Regions from separate parts of the Paenibacillus sp. FSL M8-0142 genome, predicted to be linked through region 2. Evidence: riboswitches for the same ligand, from Rfam matches in the RefSeq annotation. Region 2 holds a riboswitch; each other region holds the start of a gene.

The links. A riboswitch is a leader RNA that binds a small molecule or an ion and turns the genes downstream of it on or off. The one in region 2 is predicted to bind thiamine pyrophosphate.
Region 1: linked by a shared signal. The riboswitch ahead of NSQ46_RS10595 (YkoF family thiamine/hydroxymethylpyrimidine-binding protein) and the one ahead of NSQ46_RS04835 (ECF transporter S component) in region 2 are both predicted to bind thiamine pyrophosphate.
Region 3: linked by a shared signal. The riboswitch ahead of tenA (thiaminase II) and the one ahead of NSQ46_RS04835 (ECF transporter S component) in region 2 are both predicted to bind thiamine pyrophosphate.
Region 4: linked by a shared signal. The riboswitch ahead of NSQ46_RS27470 (ABC transporter substrate-binding protein) and the one ahead of NSQ46_RS04835 (ECF transporter S component) in region 2 are both predicted to bind thiamine pyrophosphate.

The regions. Positions count from the first base shown of each region.
Region 1 is NZ_CP152008.1:2,222,835-2,227,045, forward strand. Features, by position in the region: gene NSQ46_RS10580 (class I SAM-dependent methyltransferase) at 185-907, opposite strand; gene NSQ46_RS10585 (nucleotidyltransferase domain-containing protein) at 1,047-1,745, shown strand; gene NSQ46_RS10590 (sporulation protein YjcZ) at 1,862-1,960, shown strand; gene NSQ46_RS10595 (YkoF family thiamine/hydroxymethylpyrimidine-binding protein) at 2,035-2,640, opposite strand; TPP riboswitch at 2,740-2,843, opposite strand; gene NSQ46_RS10600 (nitroreductase family protein) at 3,018-3,620, opposite strand; gene NSQ46_RS10605 (ABC transporter permease) at 4,153-4,211, shown strand, end outside.
Region 2 is NZ_CP152008.1:1,057,429-1,061,639, forward strand. Features, by position in the region: gene NSQ46_RS04825 (SDR family oxidoreductase) at 420-1,271, shown strand; gene asd (archaetidylserine decarboxylase) at 1,351-2,196, opposite strand; TPP riboswitch at 2,364-2,476, shown strand; gene NSQ46_RS04835 (ECF transporter S component) at 2,584-3,204, shown strand; gene NSQ46_RS04840 (ABC transporter ATP-binding protein) at 3,236-4,211, shown strand, end outside.
Region 3 is NZ_CP152008.1:5,416,183-5,420,393, forward strand. Features, by position in the region: gene thiM (hydroxyethylthiazole kinase) at 1-850, opposite strand, end outside; gene tenA (thiaminase II) at 989-1,693, opposite strand; TPP riboswitch at 2,093-2,196, opposite strand; gene NSQ46_RS24705 (DUF4179 domain-containing protein) at 2,360-3,763, opposite strand; gene NSQ46_RS24710 (RNA polymerase sigma factor) at 3,723-4,211, opposite strand, start outside.
Region 4 is NZ_CP152008.1:6,052,050-6,056,260, forward strand. Features, by position in the region: gene NSQ46_RS27460 (GGDEF domain-containing protein) at 1-456, opposite strand, end outside; gene NSQ46_RS27465 (VOC family protein) at 759-1,142, shown strand; TPP riboswitch at 1,342-1,453, shown strand; gene NSQ46_RS27470 (ABC transporter substrate-binding protein) at 1,574-2,614, shown strand; gene NSQ46_RS27475 (MTH1187 family thiamine-binding protein) at 2,718-3,011, shown strand; gene NSQ46_RS27480 (ABC transporter permease) at 3,008-3,763, shown strand; gene NSQ46_RS27485 (ABC transporter ATP-binding protein) at 3,954-4,211, shown strand, end outside.

The sequences.
Region 1 (4,211 bases), 1.2 Mb from region 2:
CATGATTATATCATCGTGCGACAAAAGTAGATACAAGGAATTACAAAATTTTCAATCAGGTGAGTCTAAAGACCCTGAATGAAACCCGGAAGATTCTGATCTAATGTTATCCTCGTACAGAACTCGTGAAAAAGAGAGCGGATTTGTGAACGCTTATGCGCTACAAACCCGCTCCAACGATTGTCTATTTCTCTGCCCGGAACAATGCGGAGGCCAAATATTCGGTGTTATCGAGAATCATGCGGTCATGCTTGAAGACCGTCTCCCAGAGTGCAAGGTCGAGCAATATTCCTTTATCCCGCTGCTCATAGGCATCCAGATGGCGTGTCTGTTCCTCCTTCAGCTTCTCGTTGAAATGATTGTATTCCAGCACCTCGGCCTGCTTGAAGCCGCTGCCCAGCAGCGCATCGCGCCATTTCTCCCGGTCCATGAGGCGGGGGATGCCGAAGAAGGCAAGCAGCTCGTTGAGCTGCGGTTCAGGCATGCTCTTATCCAGAATCAGCTCCCTGTCCATTAAAATTCCGCCGGCATCCAGAACGCGGTAATATTCCGGAATGGAGCGCGACGTATCGGTGAAGACGGTGACCGACTCGGCCAGAATGACATCGAATTGATTGTCCGGAAAAGGCAGCGAGCATACGTCTGCCTGAAGAAATTCCACATCACTGCCCATCGCCGCTGCTCTTGCTTTTGCTTTTGTAATCATATGCTCATTCAGATCAATGGCCGTCACTTGGTAGCCTAGGCCGGCTAGGTGACAGGCCGTTCGGCCGGTTCCGCAGCCAACCTCCAGAATTCGGCTGCTCGGCCTGATAGGGTACGAATTCAGCATTCTCAGAGTGGCCTCGAATCCCCCGGGGTGGGCGCTGCCCATCCCTAATTTGGACAGCATGTTAATGTAATTCATCGAATGGATCCCTACTTTCGTTATCTGCATAAGGATATTTGTTTATTTACCATATGATTGAGGTACGTTTGGGGTTTTCGCTGAATTTACTATTTTGAGCCCTTTTTTTGAAGATATGAGCGGTTTGGGGGAAATACGCATGAAGATGGAGCCGATTCAGGCCGCAAGGAAGGTCGTGTCGGAACAATATCCGGATTGTCTGCTGGCTGTACTGGGGGGCAGTGCTTCCAGGGGAGAGCATAACGAGCACTCAGACCTTGACGTGATCATTGTAGAGAGAGAAGGCGAAGGGCTGAGGAGAAGGACGATTGAAGCTGCCGGCTGGATCGTAGAGCTGTTTATTTTATCTAGCTCCGGCTATCGCGAAGATTTTGACGCAGGCATCGTTGCGGCGAATCCGACGTTGCAGCGGATCATGGCTGAAGGCGTTGTTCTCTGCTCGCTACCGGAAGGGGAAGCCATTCGCGGGGAGGCCCAGGCTGATCTGGATTACGGCCCGCTGCCATTAACGATGTCCGATATTGACGCAGCCCGGTACATGATCACCGAATACATGATGGATCTTAAGCAGGCCAAAGGGGACGGGGAAGCCTGGTTTACCGTTCAAAAAATATCGACTTTGCTCTGCGAGTTTGTCCTGAGGGTGAACCGGCAATGGACGGGGGAAGGGAAGACGCTGTTCCGGCTGGTCTCCGGCTTCGATCCGCATTTTAGCGAGCGGTTGGTGCAAGCGCTGGAGGCGATGTACCGTACCCGGCAATCGCATCAGCTCATGAAGCTGTGCGAGCAGGTTTTGCTCCCTTACGGAGGCCAGCTGCTTGTCGGATATGAAGAATAAGGCCATCGGCTGGGGGAAAAGACAAGCGGTACAGCTGCCGTGACCGTCGTTCTTTCCGGCTCATACCTTAATATGTGATGACATCACGTATTTCAATAAATCCAGGAGGGATCGTCATGAGCGGAGCATATGGTGGAGATGTTTGGGGCACATCAACGGGTATTATACTGGTTCTCTTTATCCTGCTCGTAATCATCTCGCTTGCTTGGGTTTAATTCATCAAGGATACGCGGTGGATAGCACAAGGACTCGGCATATCGCCGGGTCCTTGTCTGCTTAAGCGTGCATATTATACGCTATTCTGCTTTGGCGATGGACTGTGCGCGGAGACGACAGCGGTCATCACGAGGTGGCTGGTATCTGTCTGGATGGCATGCTTGAACGCATCCTCGAGGGATTCGAATACGCGAGTGAGCGTTCCGTCGAGACGGCTTGCGTAATGGACGCTGCCCCCGAAGGTTCCCTTTTCCTTGGCGCGCTGCACTTCTCCGTAGATAATATCCATATAATGCTCGGTTCCGAGCGGATACAAGGCGAACTGGCAGGCGGTTTCAATATCCGCGTGTGGTCCAAGCTCGCTGTTTAACACCCCGGAATCCTCAGACATATAGACATCCGCATCCGTATCGCCTGGGCAGCCGATGGAGTAGGTCCCATTAAAGACTGTATGTACGCCGGAAGCTGCCGCATGGGCGAATATCGCACGGGTAACGTCAAATACGTGCTCGGCACGTCCGCGAACACAAGTACTGACATCATCGGTATGAATCCATACCTTATCCGTATGCACAGACTCCAACGCCCCCACAATCACTTCGACGAAGCGGTCCGTCATCGGAAATACCGAGAACCGGCAGCCAACAATCCGGCTGGTTCCGCATGCTAACTCATTCATTGTAGATTCCTCCTGCAGCATAAATTTGAGAATGCAAAATAACGCAAAAAACCGCACCCTAAGGGATAAGTGCGGCGATGTCTACGCGAAAAATACATAAACATGAACGCTACACTTCCCCACGCTAGCATGACCTAGATCGGGTAGTAAGGGTTAACGGCGGTCCTGCCGTTTCTCAGCACAAGGCACCCCTAGTACAGCAACACAAGATATGAAATTTTGCTTAGATGCCGGCCGGTCCAAGCTTTCGAAAGAGGGCGGCTTCTTACTTGGTAATTGTAACGTCTCGGCATCGAAAAAACAATGTCACTGCAGCAAAAAACCGCCATGAGGAGCTTTAATAGGCTTCCTGATGGCGGCTCTTGGTCTTGTTTCGCTTACTTGTAAACTTTCACGCGATCTTCAAGCGGAGCAAATTCCTTGTCCCCTGGCTCAGCAGCCGGCTTGCCGAATGGCATTTGTGCAATCAGCTTCCAGTTTTCAGGAATGTTCCATTCAGCTTTTACTTTTTCGTCGATCAGCGGGTTGTAATGCTGCAGGGAAGCACCCAGTCCTTCGGCTTCCAGCATTGTCCAAACGACGAGCTGAAGCATGCCGTTCGACTGATTCGCCCATACCGGGAAGTTGTCGGCATAGAGCGCAAAGTTTTGCTGAAGCCCTGCGATGACATCGTTGTCCTCGAAGAACAGCACGGTGCCATAGCCTGCGCGGAAAGAGGCCATTTTCTCAGCGGTGGATTTGAATGCTTGCTCGTCGCCCACCACTTCCTTCAGAATGCCTTCCGTAATATTCCACAGCTTGTCATGCTGCTCACCAAGCAGAACGACCGCGCGTGCGCTTTGGGAGTTGAAGGAAGAAGGCGTGTATTTCACGGCATCTTTCACGATTTCTTGGATACGCTCATCGGAGATGACGGAATCCTTGCTGATCGCATAGTAGGAACGGCGATTTTTAAGTGCGGTAAGGAAGTCTTTAGACATGTTGATAAACCCTCCTGAGTCATGGTTTGGATTGCATACGCCTGATAAAAAGATGTCCTATCATTCAAGCAAATATGCATTAAGGTGATCGCTGAAATATGTTGAATTATTATTCCTTAACAACTTACTAATTGTAAGAAATAATACTTCCGTTAGTATGTTATTATATCACATTGGTCATTGTCAACCCTGTGATTGAGAATTTATAGATGAAATACCCCGTGATTGGGAGCTAAAACAGGGGAAGGGATTTTTTATTTCCTATTTATAAGAGAGGGCGAGGAGAACAATGGAAGGATTGAGGACAACAACGGCTAATTTCTGCCAAGCTTCATATTATGAACAATTGATGAACAAATCATGCAAAGATTAATAATTTAATTGAGTTTGATTCTCAATTATACTTGTCGGTTGAGAATGAGGGTGATATAATGCTTATCAGAACGTAATTGATAATCAATCTCAATGAGAATGATAACTGAATTACGAGCTGACGAAATGATTTAGAGACATATGCATAGAAGGAAGAGCCATGAAGATCATTTACTTAGCCGCAGCCGTTGTGGCGCTTTCCATCGTCTCCTTATTTAT
Region 2 (4,211 bases):
ACCATAAACCAAGGGCATCTTGATGTATGGTTTTGATGGAGCCTGAGTATTTTGTCCGGGGATAACAGCCGTGACCCCGATTTTATATACGATGATCCGAAGCTAGCAGCCCAGCCGGGTGATCTTCAAGTGCCTTGCACATACCTGGTTGGTGAGAAGCACCATGTTGGAATTATTTTATAAGTTAAACGTAAAAGGGAGTCCGGGAGGGCTCTCTTTTTACATGGGACTTGCGTGATGCCCCTTGGCTTTATGCTCGAGTTCTAAGTTTCACGATTGAGCTTGGGACCGACCCCGTGTATGATCAGTTTACGGATATTCGGAAGCGGTTTATAAGAGGTTTTCGAGTTGCGGCAAGGTATAAGGCCAAGCAGGGAACTGGCGACTGCATGATTGAGAAAGCTGGGGGGATGGAGTTTATGAAAGCGGCGAATCAAAAGACAGCCCTGGTGACAGGCGCATCCAGCGGCTTCGGACTGCTGATCAGCATCGAGCTGGCGAAAGGCGGGTATGATGTCGCAGCCGGGATGCGAAGGCCGGAGGCAGCCGGGGAGCTCCTGCAGCAGGCGGCGAAGTTCGGTGTGGCCGAGCGGATTCGAGTGATCGAGCTGGATATTTGCAGCGAAGAGCAGGTACAGGCAGCAGCACGCTCCGTGGAGCAGGAGCTCGGGCGCCTGGATGTGCTGGTGAATAACGCAGGCATCGCGGTCGGCGGATTCGTGGAAGAGGTGCCGCTCAGCGAGTGGAGACGACAGCTCGAGACCAATGTGATCGGAACCGTCTCCGTGACGCAAAGCATGCTGCCGTTGATGCGGCGGACCGGTAAATCCAAAATGATTCTGATCAGCAGCATCAGCGGCGTTGTCGGCTTTCCGGGCTACGGCCCGTATGCCGCTTCCAAATTTGCCGTTGAAGGCCTTGGCGAAAGTCTCGCCATGGAATTGATGCCTCTAGGCATCGATGTGGTGCTGGTGCAGCCCGGCGCTTACGGCACGCCGATCTGGAGGAAGAGCTTCGGGGAGTTGAAGGTGAGGGAGGGTTCGCCATACAGCGGGATGCTGAAGCGGGTATTGGCGTACTCCGAACGGACCGCTAAAAAGAGCGGGGATCCGCTCGAGGTTGCAAGGTTGGTGGCTCGAATCGCCGGTATGAAGCATCCGAGCTTCCGGTACCGGCTTCCCCGCAGCACCCGGCTGACCGGGCGGATCAAGGCATGGCTGCCCGACCGCTTCTTTCAGCGGCTGATCGTCCGGCTATTGGGAAGAGAATAGGGTCTAACATTGTCCTTGTTCGATAGGGACGCAACGGGAGTCATTGCGGTCATGAATGAAGGCATCCGCAAGGACGTTCTTATTTTTCCGTACACAGCTCCTGCTCCAAGCACGCACCCCGCTTCTGCTTCTTGTCTGCGGGCGGATGGAGGATGCCGAGCAGCTCGCCCATTTTAACCGTCGTCCCGAGGGCGAGATCTCCCCGGGGGGTAAAGGTGCCGCTCTCGGTCAACAGCACGACGGTTGAGCCGAATTCGAAGTATGCAAGCTCATCCCCGATCTGCCATTTCGTCACGCTCTCGTCGGCATAACGGATGCTGCTTACGTTCAAAGCCCCGACCTTGACCACGGCAACCTCACCGAAGTCATGCTTGATATAGGTAATGAGCCTTTCGTTGCGGCTAAGCACCGACCGGATATGGGTCATGGCAAAATCGTTGACGGGATACACCTTGCCCTTGAGGTGCTCCCGCTCGATCTGCACGCCGGTAACGGGGGCGTGAATGCGATGGTAATCCGTCGGGCTTAAATATAAGACGAACGCGTAACCGTTCACATAATTCTCGATTCTCGGAGACTGCGCAAGCAGCTCTTCAATGGTGTAATCCTGTCCCTTGACGTTGAGGATGGTGCCGGTATTGATGGTGCCCATGGCGGTAATCGTCGCATCAACCGGGCTCACCATCGCGTCGGCGGTCGTATCTATGGCCCGCAGGCCGAGCTTTAATCGGCGGGAGAAGAATTCATTGAGCGAGCGGTATTCATGCAGCTCTTTCTCCGCTTCATGCGCCGGGATTTGATATATTCGAATAAATGCAGGGATCAGATGACGGCTCAACCGGCTGTGGGAGAACTGCCCCACCAAATGGGACAACCACTTTCGGGAGGAGAGCTCAGTCATCAGACGCAGCAATCGTTTGGCCATGTTATTCTCCTTTTTTGTGCAAAGACCTAAGCTATCGATGATGCTTGAAAAGCAATCACTCTGATATTGACATAGAATCGGCTGGAAATCAACAAACGGGCCTTGAAGAAAAAAAGACCCTTGCCAAATCAGGAAAGGCTGTGTATTTTAAAGTTAACATAAAACCGAATAGGGAATACGGGTGCTTGAGTGAATCAGGCTGAGATTGCAGCTGCTATCCGCTGTTGACCGTTAATCTGAACTGGGTAATGCCAGCGTAGAGAATATCCGACCCTGCTTATAATAGGGCCTAATTTCCGTCTGCGCGTTTCCAGACGGTTTTTTGTTGTGATTTTTTTCCATTTTCAAAAAATTGTGATGGAGAGGGGTAATTGTACGATGGAAACGATGAGGCAAGGCATAATGGGGGCTCAGCCGAGAAAAGGGCTTAGACTGACCGATATTTTGGTGACGGTGCTTGTATCGCTGGTGCTGGGCGTGGTGTATCACTTTTGGGGATCGGTATACAACCTGCTGAAGCCGCTCTTTTTCGAAGCGGACGAATTGCTGTACGGCATGTGGTTCGCCGCGGCGACGCTGGCCTATCTGCTGATCCGGAAACCTGGCGTGGCGATCATTGCAGAGGTTGCGGCCGCGCATGTCGAAGTGCTGTTCGGCAGCGGGTGGGGGCTTACGCTGCTGATGTACGGCTTGATTCAAGGCTTGGGTGCCGAGCTCGTATTTGCCGCAACCCGTTACCGCAGCTCTTCCACCTTCACGGTGGCTCTGGCGGGGGCTGCTGCCGCCGTCGGCTCGATGCTGCTTGATTTCTTCTACAGCTACACGGACGATCTTCAGACCTGGATGTTCCTGGCGAAATACGGCATGCGGGTCTTTAGCGGCGCCGTCATTGCAGGCCTCCTGATGCTCGTCCTCGCCAAAGCGCTGGAGCGTACCGGCGTAACCTCCCTGCTGCGTCCGGCATCGCAAAAAGACTATGAGGCGCTGGACGATTCGCGCCATGTCTAAAATGCAAACGGGCGTACACTTCGTAAACACGATGGATGCGCCTAATGATCCGCAGGGGGAACCGGCGCTTTATGTAAAAGGGCTGCGCCTTAAATACCCGGGCGAGGAGCGGCTGATGTTTAAAGATCTTTCGTTCTCCGCCGCCCGCGGAGAAAAGGTGCTGCTGCTGGGTCCAAGCGGCTGCGGCAAATCGACGCTTCTTCAGGTGCTGAGCGGGATGATTCCCCGGGCGACGGAGGTGCCGATGAAATGCGAGGCGCAGAAGCTTCCCGTTTCCTGGGGATATGTGCTCCAGGATCCCGACACCCAGTTCTGCATGCCATTCGTGGACGAGGAGCTGGCATTCGTTCTGGAAAACCAATGCGTTCCACGGGAGCAGATGGAAGAGCGGATGCAGGCAGCGCTGCATGCCGTCGGATTGGAGCTGGAGTCGCTGCATGTCAAAATCGCGCATTTATCGCAAGGGATGAAGCAGCGTCTTGCACTGGCTTCTGCCCTGCTGCTGGAGCCGGAGGTGCTGTTTCTGGATGAGCCGTCAGCCTTGCTCGATCCCGAGGGCCGCGAGCAAATCTGGACGGCGGTGAAGGCCGTATCCGCGGGGCGAACCTTGATCATCGTGGAGCACCGGATTGAAGAGATGGCTGAATATGCAGACCGGGTCGTGCTTTTTGGCCCGGATGGGACGATTCTGGGCGAAGGCACGCCGGCCGACGTATTCGCCCGCTATTCGCGGGAGCTGAAGGAATTCGGCATCTGGTATCCCGGCGTATGGGACGATTATGCAGTGTCCCCATCCGGCATGGAGGTGTTTGCACCGCTTGGAACCTCCTCCGGCGGATCCCGCCAGGATGACTCCTTCGCCAGGGATTTGGGAAAAGCCGCTCGGCTACAGAACCGGGAACGACTCCATTCCGTTGAGGAGTCCGGACGGCTTACCGGAGCCGACTTTACGTCGGCAGAACAGAGCAAGCCTGCCGTTCAGCTGGCCCAGTTCTCAGGCAAGCGGT
Region 3 (4,211 bases), 2.4 Mb from region 2:
TGCTCCCTTCCGTCAGGATGTCCGCTTCGCGGACCGATGCGTGCCCTTCGAGCGAACCGGAGTGGAGCTTTGCAAGCTCATCCAGGAAGGCGATCTGGAAGCTGCCCGGCCCGAGTCCGGCCGTTTGCTCGGCCGCGCGGGCGGCTGCTGCCCCATAGAAGGCAAGGCCAGCCGTCCCCGCCAGCAGCAAATCCGGCTCCACAGCGGCGAAGGCCCCGAGCACGGACGTGAGCAGGCAGCCCGCCCCGGTTACTTTCGTCAGCATCGCATGCCCGCCGCGAATGATTCGCGCCGAAGCACCGTCGCTAATCACGTCCTCCTCTCCAGTGATAGCCACCACCGTATTTAGCCGCTGTGCAGCCCGCAGGGCCAGCTCTAAGTTCCCGCCGGACGCAGAGTCGTCTGCATCGACCCCCTTGATCACCCGGACTTCGCCGATCAGATTGGCAACCTCGGCCGCATTGCCCCGCACCAGGGAAACCTTCACTTCACGCAGGATCCGCAGCGCAGAAGCGGTCCGAAACGGCGTTGCCCCCGCTCCTACCGGATCGAGGAGGACCGGGACGCCATGCGTATTGGCGGATTGCCCGGCAAGGATCATCGCATCCACTTGTTCGCGGGACAGCGTGCCGATGTTGAGCACGAGCGCTCCGGCAATTTGGACCATATCCGCCACCTCGTCGGGGGAATATGCCATTACCGGCGACGCGCCCAGCGCGTATAAGCCGTTGGCCGTAAAATTCGTAACCACCACATTGGTCATGTTATGGACAAGAGGCTTCTGCTGCTGCACCTTCGTTAAAAGCCCCGCAAGCTCCGAATCCCATGTATTTCCGCTCATTGCCATCATCCTTTCCCATTCTTTTCTTGGTTTTTGGCATATGACATACGACATATGAAACCCATAATCTCATCTCAACCCGAATTCTGATTCATTCTCAAAATGCATGACCTTTCGTTACCCCTGTCTGTCCCATAACTCAAATGCTCAGCGCCCATACCCCGTGGCATCGACCAACGGCTGGAACGGCACGGGCCATTCCTCCTGCTTGTAAGCCATGTCCCAGAACATATACTCCAGCTGGCAGCTCAGCATGAAATGCTCGCGCATCCGCTCGCGCTCCTTCATCGTCGCTCCTTCCGCCCACGCATCCACACGGCCAAGGAACTTCCCTGCCGCATCCTCTCCGCGATTCCCGTAAAAATGAATCCATTCATGGAACGGATGGGTGCGATCCGGCTTAACTTCATCCAGCAGTCTGCGGCCGATCTCATAATACGTCCACGGACAAGGAAGCAGGACCGCCATAATTTCGCCGAGGGTTCCCTCATGCGCAACGGTCAGCATGTGACGGATATAGTGGTGCGCAGACGGTGCAAGAGGGTAGCCCTGGAGCTGCTCATAGTTCACTCCCGCGACCGAGCAGAAATTTTGATGCGGATGCACCTCGCTGTTGAGGATAAACGCAATCTGTTCGTTGAACGCCGCCATATCCTCCCGGCTCGTGCACTTGGATATGGCGACGCCATAAATGCGAATGTAGGCATTCAAATACTCGAAGTCCTGCTTCACATAGTGAATCAGCTGTTCGCTGTCCAGCTTCCCGGCGGCAATTCCCCGCACGAAGGGATGGTTTACGATCGCCTCAAAAATTCCGTCCGCCTGCTGGCGAAGCTCTTGGGTAAACGTCATGGTTTCCCCCACCTCCATCTTGAAATGAAGAGCAGGAAGTCCTCCTAGCGACCCGGCAATCCCGGAATCCGGGCAATCCTGGCATTGGCAGCCAAGCATCCGTTACATGTCCCACAAACCTACGCATACCGTGCATCCTTTTCATAATGGTAACGGCTGCATCCGGGATCCGGCAGCCGTTGTACCCGGCTACATGAGCATATCCGGCATCCCTTTATGTACACGGCATATGGCAACCTTGCATGCTGCTAGCTCGTACTCGTGCGCTATCGTGCTGGGCAACGAATATGCAGAAAATTTACGTTCTTCGGAGCATGACAAACAAAGCCGCCCCGAAAAACGGAGCGGCTTCAGCAATAGTCCTCTTGCCCGGCAGAAGCAGGAGCAAAAAGGACTCTATCCGTGAAGGCTCCACTTTCCTACGCTAGTACGAACTAGATCAGGTTCAAAGGGTCCAAGATACGCTCTTGTCTCAGCCGCTGACGGCTCCCCTAGTGGACTTCCTATTCTATTGACTATTACTGTACATAGGTTTAGCGGTGGTGTCAAACGTTTCCGTGTTTGCTACAATACTCGGTAGATATAACCCCCTAACCCCCTTATTCCAGAAAAAGGTGACCGTTCATGCTTTCATTCGCAAATGCCATCAATTGACCGATGCTTACCTTATTGAAGCGGTATTGTCATTTCGAGCTCTTTCAGGAAAATAGGTTTTTTGTATTCATGGGTGACAAAGACTGGCTGTTGATCCGAATTTAAGGCCGGGAATTCGGTTACGTAAGCATTATTTTTGGCATCAATTAACCTCGTCTTCGTTTCCTCGGAAGGAATGATGTACATGTCCCATGGGTAAAAATTGTACTTGCCTTCCAAATCCTCGAGGATCAACTCGGTTTGCTGAAGGGGGTCAGTGACTTCTTTCCGGTAATGTACGATCGTCTTATCTTTTAAGCGTTCCACTTTCGTCACTAAGAGGCGGCCTAATTCCCCTTGAGGAATAATTAGAGGATGATCGGTCGACGGTTCATGCTTCATCGGCACTCTAATTCCATATACCGGCACATCCCCGCGCAAATACGGACGGAACGTAATGGACTTCGGCGTAACAAGAGGTAATTCAAATCGAAAGGTTCCTAACTGAACATGTGTACCGTCTTCGACGTAGCCATCTCCATCCATCTCATAAGGTTTGAACTCCATTCCAGTATCAGTAATAGCTAGGATATCATACATGGGATCTTGCGCTTTAGCTGCCGGCCGCCTGTATACTAGCTCCACGTCCATCGTACCCGTACCGGATTTAAAGCCTATTTTCTTAATCAGCAGGGTGGTTTCTCCATCCGTTGCACTCCTCATCGGCATCCATGATTTCGTTCCGGAAACGGTCTTTTTAATGGGAATTGAAAAATCCCAATGACCTTTAACTCCGTCCACGTTTGCTACCTCGATCGTTAGTTCGAATTCATCCGGTAACTTCTGTTTGAATGGCAGCAAGCTGATTTGTCCAATTCCTGTTTGGCTATCAATAGGTAGAGGACCGCTGCCACCGACACGGTCTGCGTATGGCTTGCCGTCAATTTTGAATTTGATTCCGTCTATGAAACCATGCCTACCGGAGAATCCATCCTCAACCTGTTGTATATAACCGATGGAGAGACGATCACCGTCATACATCACCTCTTGAATTTGCAGCGTAATCCCGTTGTCGCTCACAGCTTGCAAGACTTGCGCCGTCATTCCATTTTCAGAAGCTGTTTTCAAGGCTGTTTCGCGAACGTACTGGTGCAGCTCCTGACGCTGGAAAACAGAACCTACGAACGGTATTTCTTGTAGTACGGATGCCATAATAGGGGAGACGAAGCCGCTGCCGAGTATCACTGCACAGGCCACAAGGGTTCCGACTGCGGTTAGCGACAAGCGGCGGATAATCCGCTGTGAGCGGTTATTATGAAGCATGCCTGTACAATCCTCGCTGCTAACACTGTACCGCACACGCTCCATCAAACGGTCTACATCGGTCTCCATTGATTCATAGGATCGTTTCGCATTCTGAATCTGTTGGTCGATCATGAACTCCTGCCTCCTTTAGCGATCGGTTAAGTTTTGCTCTTCCTCGTGCCAGTCTAGATTTCACCGTTCCTGTCGGCACGCCGGTAATGTCTGCGATTTGCTGGACGCTCAGCTCTTCAAAATAGTGAAGGACGATGGGAATGCGCATAATCAGCGGCAATCGTAAAATCACTTCATACATCTCGTTGCTCGTTGCCAAACGCAGAACGGTCTCCTCCGTACTAACGGACAATCTTTCGGGAAGAAGATTGGTTACGATCTCGCGAAAACTTCGTCGCTTTGCCATTTTGCACTCGTTTATGACGATCTTCGCCAGCCAAGGAAAAGGATCTCGCAGCTGATCAAACGTCCCCATCGCATAATATGCTTTGATGAATCCGTCCTGGACGCGGTCATCGGCTTCGGCCTTGCTGTGAGTCAAGGTATACGCAAGCCTGTACAATCGGTT
Region 4 (4,211 bases), 1.7 Mb from region 2:
AATGAGATACTCCCACCCCACCGTCATCAAGGTAATCGCAACAATGATGATGTCCAGGGTAAACCGAGCGCCCCGCAGCGGACCCTGCACTCGTCTGAACAGGTAAATCAGGGCACCGGCGAACAATAGAGCTTCCAAGCTCCAGAACAGTTCCGCCAGCCGGATGGATCCGCCAAACACCCCTCCAATCCATTCATCACCCGCATACAGGATGCGCCCTATTGCATCGCCGGCCAATCCGGCTGCAATCAGAAGCCAAAATCTGCGAAGATGGCCTTGCTCATACCGACTGCCAATCACCCCGATCAAATACGCGAATGCGGCTATCGGAGCCATAATGGCTAAGATGCGGTGAAGCAATAAAGCGTCCGGCATCCACAGGGCCAATATCCATTGGATCAATGCGTATCCAATCGCGAGCCGAATATATATGGAATCGGATGGACCCGGGCTCATTCATATCCCTCCCTGAAACAAAAGGTAGGCTTGGTCATTCATGATGAATAGGTCTTTCGAATTAAAGCGTTTCCATATCCAATCATACTTTTAGCCCGAGGAAAAGTAAAGAAAGAAGCGCCCAACAACTGGATATTTATAGGCATATAGGCCGCGTAGAATCGTTATTTGCGGAATTGTCCCGGGATTGTAGTCACTCAATCCCCACTTGACACATGGGGTTTATGTAGTATTATTCTTTCATATCAACGTATCTTTGGTTTTATATCCTAGCATAGTTTCATGGAAGGGGTTCTTGTAAAATGGGACAAAGACGATTGGACCATGTAGGCATTGTCGTAAGGGATCTGGAAGCAACGATCGCTTTCTATACGAAGGTGGTCGGCCTTGAGCTCAAGGACCGTCTGACGCACACGAACGGTGTCATCCAGCTGGCTTTCCTCGGCTTTAACGGCAGCGATGAAACCGAGGTCGAGCTGATTCAAGGATACAGCGACTCCCTTCCTGCGGAGGGAACGGTGCATCACTTTGCCGTCAGCACGGACGACATTGAAGCGGAATATGCACGGGTGAAGGAGCTGGACGTTCCGCATCTGGATGAGGAAATCGTCACGCTGCCCAACGGCTACCGCTATTTCTTCGTGCACGGTCCGGAAGGCGAATGGATTGAATTTTTCCAGCGCTAACAGGCCAGGTCTAAGGTTGCCCGCCCGCATATAGAGACTCCTATGGGTCGCCTGGATCATTCGGGTCTTCCATGCCTGGACAGCCACTCATCCCGGCGACCTATACGAACGTAGAAAATCGCCTTCAGGCATGGGGCGTTCCCGTACTGGACAGGTGCTTCCGGTAGGTCTATAATAACGGAAGTATAACCCGTAACTTCATAAATACCGGGGGAGCTGGAATCGGCCGGCTGAGAGTGTATCCCATAGAGATACTGACCCTTATACCTGATCTGGGTAATGCCAGCGTAGGAAGCCATAAGATTGCGGCTGTTCATAAGCCGTAGTATATACTTACGCCGTCATGCGCTCCGATACGATCGGGGCGTTTTTTGTTGTTGTTATGAAGTTAATACGGAAAATGGAAGACATATAAGGAGAGGAGAAACACGATGAAACAACGTACATGGCTCTCTCTGCTGCTCGCCTGCGTCCTGCTTCTGGTCGCTTCCGCCTGCGGGGCAAGCGGCCAGAACGGCGGAAGCGCGCCCGGCAAGCAAGAGACTGCCGGAGAAGGAGAACAGCCGGCCAAGCTCCGCGATGTCCAATTGATGCTGGACTGGTCGGCGAACACGAACCACACCGGATTATATGCAGCCAAGGAGCTCGGATATTATGAGGAGGAAGGGCTGAACGTGCAAATCGTACAGCCGGGCTCCGGGGGAACCGATGCGATGGTCGCTTCCGGCAACGTACCGTTCGGCATCAGCTATCAGGAGGGCGTAACGCTCGCCCGGACACAGGGGCTGCCGCTGGTTTCGATCGCAGCCATCATTCAGCATAATACGTCCGGATTCGCTGCACCGAAGGATCGAGGCATCCAGAAGGCCTCCGATTTTGAAGGAAAATCCTACGGAGGCTGGGGCTCTCCGATTGAGGAAGCCGTCATGAAATCGATCATGGAGATCGATGGAGCCGATGTGAACAAGGTCAACATCGTGAACATCGGAGACGCCGATTATTTTACGGCGGTTAAGCGGGATATTGATTTCGCCTGGATCTACTATGCCTGGACAGGCATTGAAGCCCAGCTTCGCGGCGAGCCGCTGGACATGATCTACGTGAAGGATTATTCCGAACAGCTGGATTATTATACGCCGGTCATCGTAACGAACGAGAAGCTGATCGCGGATGACCCGGAGCTTGTCAAAGCGTTCATGCGCGCAACGTCCAAAGGCTATCAATATGCGATAGACCATCCGGAAGATGCCGCGGCACTGCTGTCGAAGGCAGTTCCCGACCTGGATGCCGAGCTGGTGCTGGAAAGCCAGAAGTGGCTCAGCCCGCGCTATCAAGATGACGCGCCGCGCTGGGGCGAGCAGAAGGCCGAGGTTTGGTCCGGATATGCCGACTGGATGTTTGAGCGCAAGCTGCTGGAGAAGGAATTGGACGCGGAGCGCGCGTTTACGAATGAGTTTTTGCCTGACAAATAGGAGAAGCACTCCCCGCAGCATTGCAATGCTGCTTCGCGGCTCATCGGCATGAGGCTTAACGGCCGTGCAAATGAGAACCCATATACGAAAGGACGATTGACTCATGGCGAATACACTGCTGAGCATTCAAGTCATTCCGCGTACGCCGGACGGCGGAGACAGCATCCCTTATGTGGATGAAGCCATAAAGGTAATCCAGGATTCCGGCGTCAAATACGAGGTCCATGCTTTGGAAACAACGATGGAAGGCGAGCTGCCCGAGCTGCTCCGTATCGTGGAGCGCATGCATGATGCGCTGGTGAAAGCCGGGAGTCCGAGCATCATCTCCCAAGTCAAAATCGCACATCATCCGCAGGGCATCAGCATGGATAAGCTCACGGAGAAATACCGTCCATGAAAAGCTGGTGGAGCTCGATATGGCCGCCCGTCGTGGCGGTCCTCTTCTTTTTGATCGTGTGGCAGGCTGCGGTCTGGATGTTCGATATCGAGAAATTCATTCTGCCTTCGCCGACGGCTATCGGGCATGAAGCCATCACCGGGGCGTCGGGACTTATGGAACACACCTGGGCTACCCTAAAGTTAACCGTGATCGGATTTGCCATCGGAACCGGTATCGGACTCCTGCTCTCTTTGGCTCTGCACAGGGTACCTTTTCTCAAAACAGCCCTTTATCCGCTTCTCATCTTAAGCCAGAACGTGCCGACCATCGCCTTGGCCCCGCTCCTCATGATCTGGTTCGGGTTCGGCATGCTGCCGAAGGTCATCGTCATTACGCTCGTTTGCTTCTTCCCCGTAGCCGTAGCGGCCCTCGACGGGCTGGCACGGACCGACCGCACGATGATGAATTATATGCAGATGACGGGAGCCACGCCGTGGCAAATCTTCACCAAGCTGGAGCTTCCGCACGCGCTGCCATCCATCTTCTCCGGGATTCGGATCGCGGCCACGTATTCGGTCATGGGGGCGGTCATCGGGGAATGGATCGGGTCTGACCGGGGAATCGGCTATTATATGATGCTGCAAAAATCCGGGTACCGGACCGATCGCGTATTCGTGGCCATTCTGGTTATCGTGCTGCTCAGCCTGCTCATGGTAGGCGTTATTACCCTGCTGGAAAAACGGCTGATCCGCTGGAACCGGAAGCATTGATTGGCATGGCTTGGCTATATAGATGCTCTCTGCTTCATAAGTTGAACGATTGGACCGGGATGCGGGGCAAATACATGCAGGGTTCCTCTAAGCATCGCGACTGCTCCCCAGATTATAAATGGTTCTTTCAAATTCAGGTTACAGATAAGGTTGAAATCAGGGATCTTAATAAAGAAGGGAGGCTGCCCATATGCCGCAGCGAGCGACTGATTCCGTCTTGAATTCAACCGGCGGCGCAGCCGCCGCCCCCGCTCCTGCCCTGGAGGTCCGGGGGATTCGCAAGGTGTTCCGCGAGCGGCGCAGTGAAGTGCATGTGCTGGAGGAGCTGTCGCTTAGGGTGCTTCCAGGGGAATTCGTATCGATCATCGGCCCTTCCGGCAGCGGAAAAAGCACGCTCTTTCACATCATCGGCGGATTGATTGCGCCTGATGCCGGCCAGGTCCTCATG